Regions from separate parts of the Brachybacterium sp. 107 genome, predicted to be linked through region 2. Evidence: riboswitches for the same ligand, from Rfam matches in the RefSeq annotation. Region 2 holds a riboswitch; the other holds the start of a gene.
The links. A riboswitch is a leader RNA that binds a small molecule or an ion and turns the genes downstream of it on or off. The one in region 2 is predicted to bind FMN.
Positions count from the first base shown of each region.

Region 1: linked by a shared signal. The riboswitch ahead of ribD (bifunctional diaminohydroxyphosphoribosylaminopyrimidine deaminase/5-amino-6-(5-phosphoribosylamino)uracil reductase RibD) and the one ahead of pnuC (nicotinamide riboside transporter PnuC) in region 2 are both predicted to bind FMN.

Region 1 covers NZ_JBQSYW010000019.1:43,426-47,628, reverse strand. The annotation lists gene ribB (3,4-dihydroxy-2-butanone-4-phosphate synthase) at 1-837, opposite strand, end outside; gene ACT3UL_RS16245 (riboflavin synthase) at 837-1,484, opposite strand; gene ribD (bifunctional diaminohydroxyphosphoribosylaminopyrimidine deaminase/5-amino-6-(5-phosphoribosylamino)uracil reductase RibD) at 1,500-2,564, opposite strand; FMN riboswitch at 2,690-2,819, opposite strand; gene ACT3UL_RS16235 (DUF721 domain-containing protein) at 2,920-3,720, opposite strand; gene recF (DNA replication/repair protein RecF) at 3,774-4,203, opposite strand, start outside.
Region 2 covers NZ_JBQSYW010000002.1:347,450-351,652, forward strand. The annotation lists gene hisG (ATP phosphoribosyltransferase) at 1-431, opposite strand, end outside; gene ACT3UL_RS04060 (phosphoribosyl-ATP diphosphatase) at 549-812, opposite strand; gene pnuC (nicotinamide riboside transporter PnuC) at 941-1,645, opposite strand; FMN riboswitch at 1,738-1,855, opposite strand; gene rpe (ribulose-phosphate 3-epimerase) at 1,902-2,588, opposite strand; gene ACT3UL_RS04075 (RsmB/NOP family class I SAM-dependent RNA methyltransferase) at 2,585-4,203, opposite strand, start outside.

The DNA of each region.
Region 1 (4,203 bases), on a different contig from region 2:
GTCGCAGCGCAGCGAGCCGAAGACGTCCCCGGTCACGCACTCCGAGTGGATCCGGGTGAGCACGGGATCGGCCGTGGTGAGGTCGCCGCGGGCGAGGACCAGGTGCTCGGCGGTTCCTTCCCGCACGCCGAACGCCCGGAAGGTGCCGTGCGGTGTGGGCAGGGTGATCTCGTCGGTGACCTCGAGGTCCGATGCTTCGGCCGCGCGACGATGCTCGGCCAGGGCCTCGATGGAGACCATCACCAGCTCGTGCTCGTCGGCGAAGTCCCGCAGGGCGGGGCCCCGCATCATGGTGCCGTCGTCATGGATGAGCTCGACGATCATGCCCACCTCGGTCCGGCCGGCGAGCCGGGTGAGGTCGACGGCGGCTTCGGTGTGCCCGCGCCGTTCGAGCACGCCGCCGTCCCGGGCGCGCAGCGGCAGCACGTGCCCGGGACGGATGAGGTCGCCGGGGGCGGCACCCTCCGTGCCGAGCACCTGCAGGGTACGTGCGCGATCCGCGGCGCTGATTCCAGTGGTCACGCCCTGGCTCGCATCGACGCTGATCGTGTACGCGGTGCGCAGGGGGTCGGTGCTGTGCTCCACCATGAGCGGCAGCTCGAGCGCATCGGCGCGGGCAGCGGTCATCGGGGCGCAGAGCAGTCCGCTGGAGTAGCGCACTGCGAAGGCGAGCAGCTCCGGGGTTGCGGCGGAGGCGGCGAGGATCAGATCGCCCTCGTTCTCGCGGTCCTCGTCGTCGACGACCACCACGGGTCGGCCGGCGGCGATCGCGGCGATCGCCTCCTCGATGGGGTCCAGTCGCAGCGTGGTCGTCGGCGCGGTCGTCGAGATGGTCATCAGCGGGCCTCCGTCGCAGGGGTCGCGGTCGGGACGGCGCGCGCGCCGAGCAGCTTCTCGACGTACTTGGCGAGCACGTCGACCTCGAGGTTCACCCGGTCACCGACTCCCTTCGTGCCCAGCGTCGTGCGCGCGAGCGTCTCCGGGATCAGTCCGATGGTCACCTCGTCCGCGTCGATCGCGGCCACGGTCAGGCTGATGCCGTCCACGGCCAGGGAGCCCTTCGCCACGACGTAGCGCGCGATGCCCTGCGGGTCGTCCGCATCGGCACCCGGCAGAGAGATGCGCAGCAGCGTCGTGCCCCCGTCCTGCTCGCGGCTCACGATCTCGCCGACGCCGTCGACGTGGCCCTGGACGATGTGTCCGTCCAGGCGGCCGTCGGCCCGCACGCAGCGTTCGAGGTTGATGCCGTCCCCGACCTGCAGGTCGCCGAGGTTCGTGGCGGCGAGCGTGGTGGAGATGACGTCGGCGCTCCACAGCTCGCCCTCGACGTCCGTGACGGTGAGGCAGCAGCCGTTGACGGCGATCGAGTCGCCCAGGGAGATGCCGTCCAGGACGTAGGGGGAGCGGAGTCGCAGACGGGCCGAGGAGTCGGTCCGTTCGATGGTCTCGACGGTGCCGAGCTCTTCGATGATGCCGGTGAACATGGTGGTCCTTCCGGGTCAGGCGGCGCGGGGCCGCAGGGTGAGGCGGAGGTCGGTACGGCCATCCGATGAGGTCAGAGGAGTGGAGTCGACGAGGTCGAGGTCGAGGCGGTCGGCGAGGGTGGAGATGCCGAGGTCACCGGTCGCGGAGCGGCCGGCACCGAGCAGGGTGGGTGCGAGATGGACGATCAGCTCGTCCACGAGTCCGTCGTGCAGGAACGCCGCGGCCAGCGAGGGGCCGCCCTCGAGCAGCACATGGCGCAGGCCGCGTGCGAAGAGGTCCTCCAGGGCGGCCGACGGGTCCCGGGTGCGCAGGGCGATCGCCTCGCCGGCGCCGTCCGGGGTGGGCAGCGGCGGGAAGACGCCGGTGCCCATGACCGCCCGGACCGGCTGGCGAGGGCGCAGAGAGCCATCGGAGCTGCGCGCGGTGAGGCTCGGCGAGTCGGCGCGAGCGGTGCCGGTCCCGATCAGGACGCTGTCGCAGGTGGTGCGCAGGTCATGGACCTCCTGGCGGGCGGCCTCCCCGGTGATCCACCGGCTGGTGCCGTCGGCCGCCGCGGCTCTCCCGTCGAGGGTGAGGGCGAGCTTCATGGTGACCAGGGGCCGTGCGTGGTGCAGTCCGTGCTCCCAGCCGCGGTTGAGCGCGCCGGCTGCTGCGGCGAGGTCTGCGGGGATGTCGAGATCGACCTCGAGACCGGCCTCGCGCAGCAGCTGGACCCCGCCGGCAGCCACCGGGTTGGGGTCGCGACGGGCGACCACCACGCGGCCGACGCCTGCGTCGATGAGTGCCTGGGCACAGGGGCCGGTGCGGCCGGTGTGCGTGCACGGTTCGAGGGTGACGACGGCGGTCGCTCCGTGGAGCCTGGGGGCAGTGCCGGCCAGGGCGCGGTTCCGGGCGTGGTTCAGGGCGTCGGCCTCGGCGTGGGGCGTGCCGGCGCCGCGGTGGTATCCCTCGGCGAGGACCGTGCCCTCGCGATCCAGCAGCACGCAGCCAACCCGTGGGTTCGGTCCGTAGGCGACGGCGGGGTGCGCCGCGATCTCCAGCGCGCGATGCAGCGCGCTGCGCTCGGCAGGGTTCAGCACGGTCTCTCCTCCGGTCCGCTGCTCGCGGTCCCGGTGGAGGGGAAGGGGTACGGGAACGCCGCCCCACGGGGTGCTCGGTCGCGGCGCACCAGGGTGCGCGGCGAGAGAGCTCTCGAGGACGTCGTTCGCGTGCGCTTCCCATCCGGACTCTGACCGTCGGTCCAGGAGTTCCACCTGGTCAACCGAGGGCCAGAGGCCATCGGGTCGCGGACTATCACCGCCGGCTCGGAATTTCACCGACCCCAGTGCACGCGAGCTCTTCAGCTCGTCGTCCTCCACGGTAGCAGGAGAGCGGTCAGGCGCCGAGGCTCGCGTCGGCGGATGAACTCGACCTCACCAGCCGAGGTCGTGGGGTTCAGCCGTAGGTGTCGCGCGGGCCGCGCCAGGTGACGGTGCGTCGCCCCTTCTTCCAGGTCCGTTCGGCAGCGGCCGGTCCGGTCACCCGCAGTTCGGCGACGACGTGAGAGCCGACATGCTCCTCGATGGTAGTGATCAGGCGGGGGGTGAGCATCCGCAGCTGCGAGGCCCAGGCGGAGGAGGACGCGCTGATCACGAGCACCCCGTCCTCGAGGGAGACGGGGCGGCAGTGCGCGCTGACCTTCTCCCCGACGATGTCGTCCCACTCCTCCAGCACCCGACCGGCGTTCATCCCGGCGTTCCACCCGAGGTTGCCGAGCACCTTGCGCAGCACGGACTCGATTCCCTGGGGATCCCGGGGGTCCGGCCGGGACCCCGAATAGCCTGGTGAGCTGCCCGAACGGTCCCTCACGTCACGAGCCTGGGTCTTCGCCGAGATCGGGAACAGGCCGCGATCCCGGGCGGCCGCTCGGGAGCGGTTCACGGTGCGCCGTGCCAGTTCGAAGGGGTCCGGAGGGGTCGGCAGCTCGGGCGGATCGTAGGCCTCGCCGGGGTCGTCCGCCTCCCCGCGGAGATCGGTCGAAGCCGGTCGACGGCCGGTCACCGTGGACGGCCGGGACGCAGCACCGGCGTGACCCCTCCCGGAATCGGCGCCCCGGGGCAGCTCCTCACGCGCAGTCGGCTCCTGGCGAACCGTCGGCTCCTCGCGCGCAGCTCCGGTCCCGACCTGGGGATCGGGATCGTGCGGAGGCGTCCTCCAGGTCGAGAGGTCATAGGGGTTCGCCAGTCGCTGCCGCACGGGGCTCCCGCCGTCGGACCCGCTGGAGCCCTTCCCCGCCCGGGGCGGCGTCATCACAGACCGCCCTCGCGGGGCACGGCGGATCCCAGGCTCACGTCGACCACATGCATCTCCCCGTCGAGGGAGTCGGGGATGTCGGTGTCGTTGGCTGTCGTCACGAGCACCTGGGAGGCATCGGTGATGATCCGGCCGAGGCGTTCGCGGCGGTGCACGTCGAGCTCGCTGAACACGTCGTCGAGGATCAGGATCGGTTCGCCGTCGCCGAGATCGCCTTCCTCGAGGCGCAGCAGGTCGTAGGAGGCCAGGCGGAGGGCGAGGGCCAGGGACCAGGATTCGCCGTGGCTGGCGTAGCCCTTGGCCGGGAAGTCGTGCAGTCGGATCTCGAGGTCGTCACGGTGGGGGCCGGTGAGGCTGACGCCGCGGTCGATCTCCTCGTCGTGCCGGGTCGAGAGCATGGTGAGCATCGCGTCGTGGATCTCCCGG
Region 2 (4,203 bases):
ATCGAGGACTCGACCGCTCCGTCGAGGTGGACCACGGAGGCGCTGAGGCCGCGCTCGGCGAGATAGTCCTCGACGAGGTTCTCGTAGCTGGTGGCGATCCGGGCGCCCGCGAGGCTGGTGACGTCCTCGTGGAGCCCGGCGGCTGCGGCGAAGCGGAACGTGGAGCGCGCGAAGCCGAGCGGGAGGATCTCCTGGGCGGGCGTGCGCGAGTCCAGGAGCATGTCCTGACCGGTGATCCCGACGTCCACGGTGCCGGAGCCGACGTAGACCGCGATGTCACGCGGACGCAGGTAGAAGAACACGACGTCGTTCTCCTGGTCGACGACCACGAGCTCCTTGGCCGTGCCGCGACGGCGGTAGCCGGCCTCCGCGAGCAGATCGGCGGCAGGTTCGGACAGGGCGCCCTTGTTGGGGACTGCGATGCGCAGCACGGTTCCTCCTCGGCCGCGGCGGCGGCCCGTGATGATGGTGAGGCGTCGGCGGACGCCGGGCGGGGCGAGCGGGTGATCGGTGCCGGGTGGCGGGTGCGCAGAGCGCCGTGCGGCGGCTCAGAGCTGCCGGTAGACGTCCTCGAGGCTGATGCCCTTGGCGACCATCATGACCTGCAGGTGGTAGAGGAGCTGGCTGATCTCCATCGCGGCATCCTCCTGCGTCTCGTGCTCGCAGGCCATCCACACCTCGGCGGCTTCCTCCACGATCTTCTTGCCGATCTGATGCACACCGGCATCGAGCTCGCGGACGGTGCCGGAGCCCTCGGGGCGGGTGCGTGCCTTCTCGGTCAGCTCGGCGAACAATGCTTCGAAATCCTTCACACCACCAGGGTACTCGCCCCGGCGGGCGGTCGACGAAGGCGACCACCCACCGGTCCTCGGGCAGTGCGGGGGCACGAGCAGTTCGGGAGAAGGGTCAGTCCGCGAGAAGGGTCAGACCGGGAGCAGGGTCAGTTCCGGCGCACGGTCGGGTCCAGGTGCGCCGTCTCCACGGACACGCGCTCCCGATGGTCCTGCCGGTTGCGCACGCGCCACCAGACGAAGAAGCCGATCAGGGTGAAGGCCCCGTAGAAGACGTACATGAAGGCGCTCGCGTAGTAGCCCGCGCTCAGGAGCAGCGGGACGCCCACGAGGTCGACGGCCACCCAGATCAGCCAGAACTCGACCCAGCCCTTGGCCATGCCGAAGGTGGCGAGCAGGCTGCCCATGAAGATCCAGGCGTCGGCCCACACGGGCTCGTAGGAGCCCAGCGCCCGGAAGATCGGGGTGAGCGCGGCCGTGCCGCCGACGAGGGCGACCACGAGCAGGAGTCGGGTGCGCCACGACGCCCACCGGGGCTCGACGGCGGTTCCGCCGTCGTGCTGCGCCTGCCGCCACCGAACCCAGCCGTAGATGCTGGTGAGGATGAACATGATCTGGCGTCCGGCCTGGCCGAGCAGGTCCACCGCCTCGGGGTTGCCGAAGAGCGTCCCCATGAACACGGTGAACAGCAGCAGGTTGCCGGCGATGCCGATGGGCCAGGCCCAGACCTTGCGTCGCATGCCGCCGAGCGCGCTGAGCAGTCCGAAGACGTTGCCGAGCACCTCGCGGAGAAGTATGAACTGGCCGCCCGCGAAATCGATTCGCGCGTTGAAGAGCCACTGCAGAAGATCCATGTCGGTCCTTTCGCCGTCGGATGCAGTGGCTCCGGGGGAAAAGGGTTCCGGCATGGCTCCGGAGCGCGCGAAGAGCGCCCTGGGGCATGCAGGACGTGCGCCTCTCATCCAGGCTGTACTGTCGGTGCCGGAGTTCCACCGGCTCCACCGCCGAAGCGGGTCGCGGACTATCACCGCCGGCTCGGAATTTCACCGACCCCGGAGCACGTCACTGGTCGTGACGGGACCAGGATAGCCCCGCTCGAGGCGTCCGGACTCAGTGCGCCGTGTGAGTTCTCGCGAGTTCACGCAGGGCGGAGATCTCGTCGGCCGCATCCTGGGCGCGGTAGATCGCCGAACCGGCCACGAACACGTTGGCGCCGGCTTCCGCGCAGCGCTCGATGGTCTCCCGGCTGACCCCGCCGTCGACCTGGATCGACACCTCGAGGTTGGCGTCGCTGATCGCGCGGCGCGCCCGACGGATCTTGGGGAGCATGGTCTCCAGGAAGCTCTGCCCCCCGAATCCGGGCTCGACGGTCATGAGCAGCAGCATGTCGAACTCGCCGATGACGTCCAGCAGGGGTTCGATCGGCGTCGCGGGGCGCAGGGCGACTCCGACCTCGACGTTCTTGCGGCGCAGATCCCGGGCGAGCTTGATCGGTGCGGTCGCGGCCTCGAGATGGAAGGTCACCGAGGAGGCACCGGCCTCGGCGTAGGCCGGGGCCTCGCGGTCCGCGTCCTCGATCATCAGGTGCGCGTCCACGGGGATCGCGCTGCGACGCACGATCTGCTCGACCATGCTCGTGCCGAAGGTGAGGTTCGGGACGAAGTGGTTGTCCATGATGTCGACGTGGACGCTGTCGGCGGTGGAGATCTTGTCGAGCTCGGTGCCGATGTCCATGAAGTCGGCGTTGAGGATGCTGGGGTGGATGTACTGGCCATCGGTCGAGTACGCGGCATTCATGAGGACGGAGTCCCTTCCACATCGGGGGCGGAGCTGTCGGAGGAGCTGTCGGCGGAGTTCTTGCGCAGCAGGCAGATGTACATGGCGTCGGTGCCGTGCACGTGCGGCCACAGCTGCACGGCAGGTCCCTCGCCGAGGTCGAGCGTGGGCTGCGCGGCGGGGAGCACCCCGGCGCGCACGGCATCACGGGCGTCGAGCTCCTCGACGTCGTCGCGGCCCTTGAGGACGTCGGCGACCACCAGGCGGGTCTCGGCGAGGTGCGGGGAGCACGTCACGTAGGCGACCACTCCCCCGTCGGCCGCGGCGTCCAGGGCGGATCCCAGCAGCTTGCGCTGCAGAGTGCTGAGCTGGCCGATGTCGGCGGGGGTGCGACGCCAGCGCGACTCGGGGCGACGACGCAGGGCGCCGAGCCCGGAGCACGGGACGTCGGCCAGGACCCGGGAGAACCGGCCGGGCATCTCGGCGCCGATCGTGGTGCCGTCGGCGGTGAGCGTCGTGATCTCGCAGCCGGCCTCACGCAGCGTCGCCACGGACCGGTCGACGAGCTCGGTGCGGTGGGGCTGGAGCTCGACGGCCAGCAGATCGGCGTCGTGCCCCACGGTGAGCCCGCCCAGCAGGGCGGCCTTGCCGCCGGGGCCGGCGCACAGATCGAGCCAGTGGGCGTCGTCACCACGGACCAGGTCATCGGCCCCGAGGGCGAGGGCGAGGGCTGCGAGCTGGCTGCCCTCGTCCTGCACGGCGACCCGTCCCTCCTTGACCGGATCCATGCCGCCGGGATCCCCCGACGGCCAGGACGCGGCGAAGACGCTGAGGCGGCCGGCGCTCGCCCCGTTGTCGATGAGCTCGTCGAGGTCGGTGAGGCCGGGCCGCATCACGAGCGAGACCGCGGGCGCCGCGTTCTGGGCGGCCAGCAGCTCGTCGATCTCGTCGCGTGAACGGCCGTGCCCGGCGAGGGCATCGGTCAGGGCGCGCACCACCCAGCGCGGGTGGGAATGGACGACGGCGAGGTGCCCGGTGGGATCCTTCTCGCGGTCCGGGGCGACCTCGTCGATCCACTCCTGAAGGCTCTTCGCCCCGACCCGGCGCAGCACCGCATTGGCGAAGCTCGCAGCGCCGGCGCCCACCTGCGCGCGGGCCAGCGCCACCGTCTCGGAGGTCGCGGCGTGGGGTGCGACGGTCATGTCCAGGAGCTGGTAGGCGCCCAGCCGCAGCACGTCCACGAGCGCCGGGTCGACATCGGCCAGGGGACGGTCGACGCAGGCCGCGAGGATCGCGTCGAGGCGCCCCTGCGCGCGCAGCGAGCCGTAGAACAGCTCGGTCGTGAAGGCGGCGTCGCGGCCGGAGACCCGGGCGGAGCGCAGCAGTCGCGGCAGCACGAGGTTCGCGTACGAGTCGTCCTCGCGCACCAGGCGCAGTCCTTCGAGGGCCACCTGGCGCGATGGCGTCGACTGACGGCTGCGCTCGGAGGGCCGGGAGTCGGACCAGCTGCGGCGCGGGCCGCCCTGCCCGCGCGATCCGGACCGTTCCCGACCCTTGTCGTCACGACCTGCGTGGGGGCGGCCGCCGTGCCGATCGTCCTGTCGACCCCCGCGCCGGTCATCCCGTCGATCGTCGG